2 regions of the Granulimonas faecalis genome follow, and region 1 is predicted to be linked to the other one. Evidence: predicted binding sites of a transcription regulator. Region 1 holds the regulator's gene; the other holds the start of a gene.
What was found. Region 1 encodes NrdR, which represses ribonucleotide reductase genes. Its sites were predicted from a motif close to AAACACNATATATNGTGTTT; they were not measured.

Region 2: a site for NrdR is predicted at 2,355-2,374, ahead of nrdD (anaerobic ribonucleoside-triphosphate reductase). Genes of this name have one in related genera too.

Annotation. Positions count from the first base shown of each region.
Region 1 is NZ_BQKC01000001.1:1,056,400-1,062,161, reverse strand. Features, by position in the region: gene OR600_RS04835 (uracil-xanthine permease family protein) at 1-235, opposite strand, end outside; gene OR600_RS04830 (NCS2 family permease) at 315-1,667, opposite strand; gene dut (dUTP diphosphatase) at 1,738-2,187, opposite strand; gene nrdR (transcriptional regulator NrdR) at 2,180-2,632, opposite strand; gene lexA (transcriptional repressor LexA) at 2,868-3,536, shown strand; gene OR600_RS04810 (heparan-alpha-glucosaminide N-acetyltransferase) at 3,533-4,300, shown strand; gene hflX (GTPase HflX) at 4,297-5,607, opposite strand; gene miaA (tRNA (adenosine(37)-N6)-dimethylallyltransferase MiaA) at 5,619-5,762, opposite strand, start outside.
Region 2 is NZ_BQKC01000001.1:1,233,297-1,239,058, forward strand. Features, by position in the region: gene nrdD (anaerobic ribonucleoside-triphosphate reductase) at 1-2,154, opposite strand, end outside; gene trpS (tryptophan--tRNA ligase) at 2,637-3,686, shown strand; gene OR600_RS05640 (YfcC family protein) at 3,815-5,395, opposite strand.

The sequences.
Region 1 (5,762 bases):
TGATGAACGCGAACGAGCTGCCCAGGTAGCTGGGGATCTTGTTCTTGGTCATGAGCAGGTAGCACACCGTGCCGATACCGGAGCACATGATGGCCACGCTCGGGTGGAGCCCGGTGAGGATGGGGACCAGCACCGTCGAGCCGAACATCGACATCATGTGCTGGATGCCTAGGGGGATCGCCTGCGCCACGGGCACGTGGTCGGAGACCCCGATCACCTCTCTCTGCCTTGCCATACCTCTCCTTTCGTGAGAAAAGCGGGCCCGGTGTGCTTCCCGGACCCGCTTGAATCCGGACCTGTGCGTTCGGACGGGGCTATGAGATGAGGAACGAGACCAGGAAGGCCGCGGCCGCCACCCACATGAGCGGCTTCACCTTCTTGACGTTGCCGGTGGCGACGGAGACCACCACGTAGGTGATGAAGCCGAGGCCGATGCCGGTGGAGATGGAGTAGGTCAGCGGGATGCCGATGACGGTGACGAACGCGGGCAGGCCGTCGAGCTTGCTGGTCCAGTCGATGAACTGGACCTGGTCCATCATCAGGTAGCCCACGAGAACGAGGGCGCCGGCGGTGGCCGGGGTGCTCACGACGGCGATGAGCGGCGAGAAGAAGGCCGCGACGATGAAGAGCACGCCGGTCGTCACGGAAGTGAGGCCGGTGCGTCCGCCGTCCGCGGCGCCGGAGGCGGACTCCACGAACGTGGTGATGGACGAGGCGCCCATGAGGCCGCCCGCCGCCGCCGCGGCGGAGTCGACCACGAGGATCGGGCGGATGTCCTCCACCCTGCCGTCCTTCGTGAGGAAGTCGCCCTGCTTGGCGACGGCGAAGGCCGTGCCCATGGTGTCGAAGAAGTCGCTCATCATGAGGGAGAACACGAACATGAGGAGCACGGGGCTCATGACCACCTTGGCGATGCCCATGACGCCCTGCTCGTCGACCATGAAGGGCGCGCCGAAGGTGGAGAAGTCCAGGGGCGATACGATGCCCGAGGGCATGGTGGTGACGCCCAGCGGGATGCCCGCGACCACGGCGATGAGGATGCCGATGAGGATCTCGCCCGGCACCTTCAGGCAGTAGAGCACGAAGGTGGAGAAGATGGCGATCATGCCCACGATGTAGGCGGGGTCCGTGACGGCGCCCATGGTGATGAGCGTGGACTCGTCGTTGACGACGATGGCGCCGTTGATGAGGCCGATGAGGGCGATGAAGATGCCCAGGCCGGCGGCGATGGCGTGGCGCAGCGAGGCGGGGATGGCGTCCATGATGGCCTCGCGCAGGCCGCAGAGCACGAGGGCGAGGATGACGATGCCCTCGATGAACACGACGGCCATGGCGGCGTGCCAGTCGCCGTTGCACAGGCCCGTGAGCGTGAACGCGACGACGGCGTTGATGCCCATGCCCGACGCGCAGGCCAGGGGGCGGTTGGCGAAGATGCCCATGAGGATGGTCATGACACCCGCGCCGATGCAGGTGGCCGTGACGCCGGCGCCCATGGGGATGCCGGCGGCCGACAGCAGCGCCGGGTTGACGGCGATGATGTAGGCCATGGCCAGGAAGGTGGTGACGCCTGCCCGAAGCTCGGTGCCCACGGACGAGCCCCTCTCCCCCATGTGGAAGAAAGACTCAAGGGCACCCTGTCCCCCGGTCGTCCCGAAGGATTTTTCCATGCGATTGTCCTCTCGATCTCTCGTCTTCACCGGGCCGCTCCCTCACGGCGCCGGCCTATGTGCCAGGTGCCTAGGAGGCGCCGCTGGAACCGAAGCCGCCCGCCCCGCGGTCCGTCTCGTCGAGCTCCCCCACCTCGACGAGGGACACGGTGGGCACGCGCTGGATGACGAGCTGGGCGATGCGCTCGCCGCGCTCGATGGAGATGGGGGTCTCGGGGTCGAGGTTGACCGTGCAGACCTTGAGCTCCCCGCGGTAGTGGGAGTCGATGAGGCCGGGCGTGTTGGCCATGGAGAGGCCGCGCTTGAGCGCCATACCGCTGCGGGGCTGGACGAAGCCGGCGTAGCCCTCGGGGATGGCCACGGCGAGCCCCGTGCCGACGAGCCTGCGCTCGAGGGGCGCAAGGACGACGTCCTCGTTGGAGCGGAGGTCGAGCCCGGCGTCGCCCTCGTAGGCGTAGGACGGGAGCTCGACCGTGGGGTCGATGCGCTTGATGGGGACGACGACGGGGGTGTCACTCATCGGCGAGCCTCCTAAGCTCCTCGCTGAACTCATCGATGTCCTTGAAGTCGCGGTAGACCGAAGCGAACCGCACGTAGGCGACGCGGTCGATGTCGCGGAGCCTCACGAGCACCATCTCGCCGAGGTCGCCGCTGGCCACCTCGGACACGCCGCGGTCGCGCAGGCCGTTCTCGACGCCGTCGATGAGGGCGTCGAGCTGGGCCACGTCGAGGTCGCGCTTGACGGTGGCGGCCACGAGGCCGCGCATGACCTTCTGACGGTCGAAGGGCTCGCGCCGGCCGTCCCGCTTGACGACCACGAGGGGGAGCTCCTCGCGGCGCTCGTAGGTGGTGAAACGGGTGCCGCACCTCACGCACTCGCGCCGCCTCCTGATGGCCTCGTTGCTCTCCGAGGGCCTGGAGTCTACGACCTTGGACTCGTCGCAGCCGCATGTTGGGCAGTGCATGGCATCCCTTCCTTGCCGCGGGGGCGACCGCATGGCGGTACCCGGCCACCGAAAGATAGCACGCGGGCTCCACGGACACTCCACGGTCTCATCACATGGAGAGGAGCCTGTAACAGTGTGTATGAGGACGGGGACGTTGTAAAGGCGGACCCCGCCGTTCCCCGAACAGATGTTTTTGACCGAACGTCCGTTTGCTATGATGGTGGCCACGACCGTACCGACCGTCGGAGGTCCCATGACCCGTCCCAAGCTCAGCCACCGTGTGCAGATGATCTACGACTACCTCGTGGAGTACTGCCACGACCACGGCTACCCGCCCTCGGTCCGCGAGATCGGCGACGCCGTGGGTCTCAAGTCGCCGAGCACGGTCCACATGCACCTCCAGACGCTCGAGCAGAAGGGCCTCATCCGGAGGACCGCCAACAAGTCGCGCACCATCGAGCTCGTGGACTGCCACGGGCCGTCGCGCCAGGCGGTGGAGGACGGCGGCACCACGCTCGCCCAGGTGGACATCGACATGGACTCCTCCACGCTCCGCCTCCCCCTGGTGGGCCGCGTCGCGGCGGGCGTCCCCATCCTGGCCGAGCAGAACGTCGAGGAGAGCTTCACGCTCCCCACGGGCATCGTGGGCGACAACTGCTCCTTCATGCTCCGCGTCAAGGGAGACTCCATGATCAACGCCGGCATCTTCGACGGCGACTACCTCGTGGTGCGCGAGGCATCGGACGCCGTGAACGGCGAGATCGTCGTGGCCCTCGTGGGCGACGGCGCCACGGTCAAGACGTTCTACCGCGAGAGGGGCCGCTGCAGGCTCCAGCCGGAGAACGACGCCATGGAGCCCATCTATGTGGAGAACCCCCGCATCCTCGGCCGGGTGACCGCGCTTCTGCGCACCATCTCGTGACCGCGCCCTCCCCTGCCGGCCCCTGGGAGCGCCCCGTCGGCCGCGTGCGGCTCTTCGACGCCGTGCGCGGCTTCTCCGTCGTGTCGATGGTGCTCTTCCACCTCTGCTACGACCTCGTCTTCATCGAGGGGGTCGACGTCGCGTGGTTCGCGCCGCCGCTACAGGACGTCTGGCGGGCGTCCATCAGCTGGACGTTCCTCCTCGTGTCGGGGTGGATGTGCAGCTTCTCCCACGACAACCTCACGCGCTCGCTGCGCTACCTCGCCGTGGCGCTCGCCATCTTCGCGGCCACGTCCCTGGCGGCCGTGGACGACCCCGTCAGCTTCGGCATCATATTCTGTATAGGCGCCGCCACGCTCGTGGACGCCCTGCTCGAGCGCGCCCACCTGGAGCCGCGCGGGCTCCCGTGCGCCGCGGCGCTCCTCGCGCTCTTCCTCCTGACGCTCGGCGTCCCCTCGCGGGAGCTGGGCGTCGGCCCGTGGGAGGTGGCGCTCCCCGCCGGCTGGTACGCCCACCCGGGCCTCGCATGGCTCGGCCTGCCGTCGCCGGGGTTCGTGTCGGGGGACTACTACCCCCTCGTGCCCTTCGCCCTCATGTACGGCGTGGGCGTGGCCGTGGGGCGCTGGTTCGCGCCGCGCGGGTACCCGCGCCGGGTCCTCGCGGCGCGGTGCGCCCCCCTCGAGTGGGTGGGGCGCCACGCCCTCCCCATCTACGTGGTGCACCAGCCCCTGCTGCTCGCCGCCCTCGCGCTCCTCGGCGTCTAGGCGTCCGGGGCCGGGTCGTCGGCCCGGTAGGGCTCCAGCGATCCTGCCAGGCGCGGCGGAACCTTGGCCGTGACGAGCAGGCCGCCGTCCACGTAGGTCTCGCGGACCACCTGCCCGCGCTCGTGCACCATCTTCATGAGCAGGCCCTTGTCGTAGGGCACGAGCGCCGTCACGGTGACGTCGCCCTCGGAGGCCTTGGTCGCCACGGTGTGCAGGAGCGCGCCCAGGCCCGTCTCCTCCTTGGCCGACACCATGACGGCGTCGGGGAACGCCAGGCGCAGGGCCTCGCGGTCCGCCGGGTCCAGCAGGTCCGCCTTGTTGAGGCAGAGGAGGGTCGCCTTGTCGCCTGCGCCTATCTCGTCGAGCGTCCTTCTCACGGCCTCCTCCTGGGCCCTCCAGTCGGGGTCGGAGGCGTCCACCACGAGCACCACGAGGTCGGCGCCGGACACCTCGGCGAGGGTCGACCTGAACGACTCCACGAGCGTGGTCGGGAGCTTCTGGATGAAGCCGACGGTGTCGGTGAGGGTGATCCTGCGGCCCTCGGCGAGGCCGAGGGAGCGGGTGGTGGGGTCCAGCGTGGCGAAGAGCTCGTCCTTGGCGTAGACGTCGGAGTCCGTGAGGGCGTTCAGGAGCGTCGACTTGCCGGCGTTGGTGTAGCCGGCGAGGGAGACGCGGTAGATGCCCGAGTCCCAGCGGGCCTTGGACTGGGTCCTGCGGCGCGAGGCCACCCGCTCGATCTCGCCGCGGAGGTGGGAGATGCGGTCGCGGATGAGCCGTCGATCGACCTCGAGCTGCGACTCGCCTTGGCCGAACCGGCTGCCGATGCCTCCGCGGGTCTGCTCGCCCATGAGGTGGCTCCACATCCCGCGCAGGCGCGGGAGCACGTACTTGAGCTGCGCGAGCTGGACCTGGAGCCTCCCCTCCCGGGTCTGGGCGTGGCTGCCGAAGATGTCGAGGATGAGCGCCGTGCGGTCGATCACCTTCACGGGCTCGCCCAGGGCCCGCTCGAGGTTGCCCTGCTGGGAGGGGGTGAGCTCCTCGTCGAAGACCACGACGTCCACGTCGAGCGCCTCCACGGCCTCCTTGAGCTCCAGCACCTTGCCCGAGCCGATGAAGGTCTTGGGCACGGGGCGGTCGAGCCGCTGCGTGAGGGTCCCCACGACGTCGGCGCCGTCGGTGTCCACGAGGCGGGCGAGCTCGGCCATGGAGCGCTCCTGGGGCCACTCGTCGGCCCGTCCGAGGTCGACGCCCACGAGAAGGGCACGCTCGCGCGGCAGTGCGGTGGGTTGCGGTGTCTTCCGGGCCATGGAGCCCCCTTTCAGCGCCCCGCCTCGACGGAGCGCCTGAGATCGTCTGTCACGAGCGCGGCCGCCCCCTCGACCGTGGTCTCCCCCATGGGTACCACGGTGGCGCGGCCGTCGCGCCGTATCCACGAGAGCTGCCGCTTGGCGTAGCGCCTCGT
Region 2 (5,762 bases), 180 kb from region 1:
GCCGCAGGTGCGCCGGGCGACGTTGAGGGTGGTCTGGTCGCGGTTGCCGCAATGCGGGCATTCCCACACGAGCTTGCCGTCGTCCTCCACGATCCTGATCTCTCCGTCGAAGCCGCAGGCCTGGCAGTAGTCGCTCTTGGTGTTGAGCTCGGCGTACATGATGTTGTCGTAGATGAAGCGCAGCACGCTCATGACCGCCTCGAGGTTGTCCTGCATGTCGGGGACCTCGACGTAGGAGATGGCGCCGCCCGGGGAGAGGCGCTGGAACTCGCTCTCGAAGCGCAGCTTGGTGAAGGCGTCGATCTGCTCGGCCACGTGCACGTGGTAACTGTTGGTGATGTAGCCGTGGTCGGTGACGCCGGGGACGACGCCGAAGCGGCGCTGGAGGCACTTGGCGAACTTGTAGGTGGTGGACTCCAGGGGCGTGCCGTAGAGGGAGAAGTCGATGTCCGTGGCGGCCTTCCACTCGGCGCACTTGTCGTTCATGTGCTGCATGACGGCCAAGGCGAACGGCGTGGCCTCGGCGTCGGTGTGGCTGTGGCCGGTCATGTAGCGCACGCACTCGTAGAGGCCGGCGTAGCCGAGGCTGATGGTGGAGTAGCCGCCGAAGAGCAGCGGGTCGATGACCTCGCCCTTGGGCAGGCGGGCCAGGGCGCCGTACTGCCAGAGGATAGGCGCGGCGTCCGAGAGCGTGCCCCTGAGGCGGTTGTGACGGCACATGAGGGCGCGGTGGCAGAGCTCCAGGCGCTCGTCGAAGATGCGCCAGAACTCGTCCATGTCGCCGCCGCTGGAGAGGGCGACGTCCGGGAGGTTGATGGTGACCACGCCCTGGTTGAAGCGGCCGTAGTACTTGGGCTTGCCCGGCTCGTAGTCGCCGGCATTGGCCACGTTGCCGTAGCCGTTGCCGGAGCGGTCGGGCGTGAGGAAGGACCGGCAGCCCATGCAGGTGTAGACGTCGCCCTCACCCTCGACCTCACCGGCCGAGAGCTTGAGCTTGCGCATCATCTTCTCGGAGATGTAGTCGGGCACCATGCGCTTGGCGGTGCACTTGGCCGCAAGCTGGGTGAGGTAGTAGTACTTCTGGCCGGGCTCGAGGTTGTCCTCCTCCAGCACGTAGATGAGCTTGGGGAAGGCGGGGGTGACCCAGACGCCGGCCTCGTTCTTGACACCCTCGTAGCGCTGGCGGAGGGTCTCCTCGATGATGAGGGCGAGGTCGTGCTTCTCCTGGGCGTCGCGGGCCTCGTTGAGGTACATGAAGACCGTGACGAAGGGTGCCTGGCCGTTGGTGGTCATGAGGGTGACCACCTGATACTGGATGGTCTGGACACCGCGGCGGATCTCGTCGAGGAGGCGCTCCTCGACGATGCGGCCCACCTGCCCTTCCTCGGGCTCGATGCCGAGCTCCTCGAGCTCGCGCACGAAGTCGCGGCGGATGCGGCGGCGCGAGACGTCCACGAAGGGCGCCAGGTGCGTGAGGGAGATGGACTGGCCGCCGTACTGGCTGGAGGCCACCTGGGCGATGATCTGGGTGGCGATGTTGCAGGCCGTGGAGAAGGAGTGCGGCTTCTCGATGAGGGTGCCGCTGATCACGGTGCCGTTCTGCAGCATGTCCTCGAGGTTGACGAGGTCGCAGTTGTGCATGTGCTGCGCGTAGTAGTCGGCGTCGTGGAAGTGGATGATGCCCTCGTCGTGGGCCTCCACCACCTCGCGCGGCAGCAGAATGCGGTTGGCGAGGTCCTTGGACACCTCGCCGGCCATGTAGTCGCGCTGCACGGAGTTGACCGTGGGGTTCTTGTTGGAGTTCTCCTGCTTGACGTCCTCGTTGTTGCACTCGATGAGCGAGAGGATGCGCTCGTCGGTGGTGTTGGAGGTGCGTTTGAGGCTCTGGACGTAACGGTAGGTGATGTAGTTGCGGGCCACCGAGAAGGCGCCCTTGGCCATGATCTGGTCCTCCACCATGTCCTGGACCTCTTCCACCGTCACGGTGTGGCCGCAGGCCTCGCACTCGGCCTCGACGGCGGTGGCGGCGTCGTCGATCTGCGCCTCGGTGAGCCGCACGGGTTCGGGGACGGTCACGTTGGCCCCCCGGATGGCGTTGACGATCTTTGCGACGTCGAAGGTCGCCTCGGACCCGTTGCGCTTGATGATCTTCATTGGGACTCTCCTTGGGCCGTGCGGTTTGACGGTGAACCACATCATCTTGTGGTTGAAATCGAGGTGTCGCCGCGGCCTGCCGACCGCGGCGACACCTATGATACGGAGGCTCCGTCACGAGGAACAGACTTGACATCGGTCGTGTGTAGTGGTGTGCAAAAGTCCCCTGAACAACAATCCCTAGAAGTAGGACTACCATAAAACACAATATGTGGTGTATGACAACCATGGGACCATTGGAAGGACAATCAGGGGCTTCCTGGGGCACACGTTTGGCCGAGAGCGAAACACCCAGCTCCAGGGCCCTCCCCACGCCCCGCGGGCCAAAGCCGGGAACCCCGGGTAAGACACAAGATGTTGTGTCTCGCGGTGGGCGGCGGTCCCGCCGTGGCCGGACGGGCGCCCCCGCCAGGGCCGGCACCGGGTAGTATAAGGGGGTTGCAGACGCGCCCCGCCACCGGGGCACAACCAAAGGAGGAACCATGGCAAACGAGGAGAGCTTCGCCGAGGCGCAGAGGCGGTCCGACGCCATGTGGAAATCCCTTGGAGAGGACGGTGGCGCCCACACCCTCCTCTCGGGCGACCGCCCCACGGGCCGCCTGCACCTGGGCCACTACTTCGGCACCGTGCGCGAGCGCGTTCGGCTCCAGGAGATGGGCGTCAACACCAACATCCTCATCGCCGACTACCAGGTGATCACGGACCGCGACACCACGGCCCATATCACCGAGTACGCCTACGACATGATCCTCGACTACCTCGCCGTGGGCATCGACCCCGAGCGGGCCACGATCTTCTGCCACTCGGCCGTGCCGGCGCTCAACCAGCTCATGCTGCCGTTCCTCTCCCTCGTGAGCGAGAGCGAGCTCCTGCGCAACCCCACGGTCAAGGCCGAGCAGGAGGCCTCGGGCCACGCCCTCACCGGCCTGCTCCTCACCTACCCCGTGCACCAGGCCTGCGACATCCTGTTCTGCAAGGCCGACTGCGTCCCCGTGGGCAAGGACCAGCTCCCCCACATCGAGCTCACCCGCAACATCGCCCGGCGCTTCAACGAGCGCTACGGCAAGGTGTTCCCCATGCCCGTGGGCCTGCTGTCCGACACCCCGCTCCTCCCGGGCCTCGACGGCCGCAAGATGTCCAAGAGCTACGGCAACTCCATCGCCATCTCCATGACCGCCGAGGAGACCGCCAAGCTCATCCGCAAGTCCAAGACCGACTCGGAGCGCACCATCACCTTCGACCCGGAGAACCGCCCCGGCGTCTCGGCCCTCATCACCACTGCCTCCGTCATGACCGGCCGCGACCCGGAGGAGATCGCCGACTCCATCGGCGACGCCGGCGCCGGCGCCCTCAAGCGCTACGTCACCGAGGTCGTGGACGACTACATGGCCCCCATCCGCGAACGCCGCGCCGCCTTCGCCGCCCAGCCCGCCCTCGTGCGCGAGATCCTCCACGAGGGCAACCGCCGCGCCAACGAGGTCGCCGACGAGACCCTCGCCCAGGTGCGCGAGGCGATGGGCATGGTCTACTAGGGGCACACCCGCCCCCCTGCGCGACCCCGTCGACACCCCGCGCCCCATGGAAAGGGCCCCGCCGCACTTAGTGCGGCGGGGCCCTTCTTTGGACCTTCCGTGGTCGCGAGTTTCAATGGCGCCTTCCGCTAGGCGGGCACCACCATGCAGGCCACCGTCACGATGACGACGAGGACCACGAAGAGGATCGCCAGGAGCTTGGTGGCGAACTTCAGCCAAGTGGAGTACTCCACGCGGGCCAGCGCCAGGCCACCCATGATGGCGCCGCAGGTGGGCGTGAACAGGTTCACGAAGCCGTTGGCGCTGGAGTAGATCTGCACCATGACCTCGGGCGAGAAGCCCAGCTCCACAGCCAGCGGGCCCATGATGGGCATGGACACGGTGGCCATGCCGGAGCTCGACGGGATGAGGAAGGACAGGAGCACGTAGAGGATGAAGGACAGGGGAGCGAAGACGATGGCGCTCATGCCCTTGAGACCGGCGGCGGCAGAGGCCAGAATCCAGTTGGAGAGGCCGGTAACGTCCATGAGGACGGAGACGCCGCGGGCGAGGGCGATGACGAGCACGACGCCCATCATGTCGCCGGCGCCGGCGATGAAGGTGTCCACGAGCTCGCGCTCGGACAGGCCGGCCACGACGCCGATGATGATGGCCATGATGAGGAACCAGGCCGTGGCCTCGGCGAAGTACCACTGGCCGAGCGGGGTGCCGGTGAGGAAGGCGGACCAGCCGAGGGACGTGGTGGTCTCGCTGGTCACGACGGCGTCGGGCTCGGAGTTGAACACGATGTCGCCGTCGATGCCGCCGTCGCCCCAGGCGGCGACGATCTCGTCACCGGTGATGGGGGCGGTGACCTCCTCGGAGGCGTAGCCGGCGTTGAAAGCGTTGACGCCCAGGTCCTCCCAAGGGATGAAGCCGATGATCATGACGACGAAGGTGACGGCGAACAGGGCCAGGACGGCCTTCTGGCGGCCAGTGATGGCCTTGGCCTCGGACACGGCCTTGGCGGCGCTGCCGTACTCCTTCTCGGCGGCCTCGATCTCGTGGCCGGTGAGGATGGACTTGCCGGTGTCGGCCTTGACCTTCTTGGCGTAGTTGTACACGAAGAGGATCGAGATGACGTCGGCCACGACCATGAGGATCAGGCCGAGGACGATGATGATCGTCTGGTCCACCGGGATGCCGATGGAGGTGAGCGTGGCGGAGGCGACGCCCGTGGCGAACGGGTTGACCGTGGAGCCGAGCACGCCGCAGCCGGCGCCGAGCAGCACCATGGCCGCACCCACGAGCACGTCGGTGCCGGCGGCCATCATGGTGGCGGCGAGCAGGGCGTAGAAGCCCACGGACTCCTCGCAGAAGCCGTAGGTGGTGCCCATGATCGAGAAGATGATCATGAGGATGGGAATGAGCTTGAGCTCGTTGCCGCCCATGGCGCGCACCAGCGTCGAGATGCCGGCGTTCAGGGCGCCGGAGCGCTCGACGATGGCAAGGAAGCCACCGAGCACCATGACGAACAGGCAGACATCGACGGCGTCGACGAAGCCCTCTGCGGGGGCCATCAGCACGTCACCCAGGGTGGCGGCAGTGATGTCCGGGATTGCCGCGGACATGGCAATGGAGATAAGAGCCACCACGATCAGGATGATGAACAAGATCGTGTAAGAAGAGAGCATCTCCCGCTTCTTCTTAGGCTTTGTCACGTCTGACATGCCTTGGGTCTCCTTTCCTCGTTGGGGGCGGACCTCTTTTGAGACGCGCCCCGTGCGGGGGCTCACCAGAGCCCCTCCCCTAATGATTCCTGACTCATTTTATACATATGAAGATTCCCTTAATGCCGAAAACTGGGATTAGGCGGCAAAGGTACCGCTTACTGGTACATTACGGCCGTTCGCGGAAACCTAGATGAAATAATGCAAATTTCCCCTGTTTTCGCAGTTAGAAGCCGACTTTAGTCATACGTGTAGTTATTATTTATTAAGTTATGATTTATCCATTTACTGTCCCGATATTCCATCCATAAGGTTTTAGCCGACTTTACGCCATCAAACCATTTTCATCATATACGCAATAAAGGGA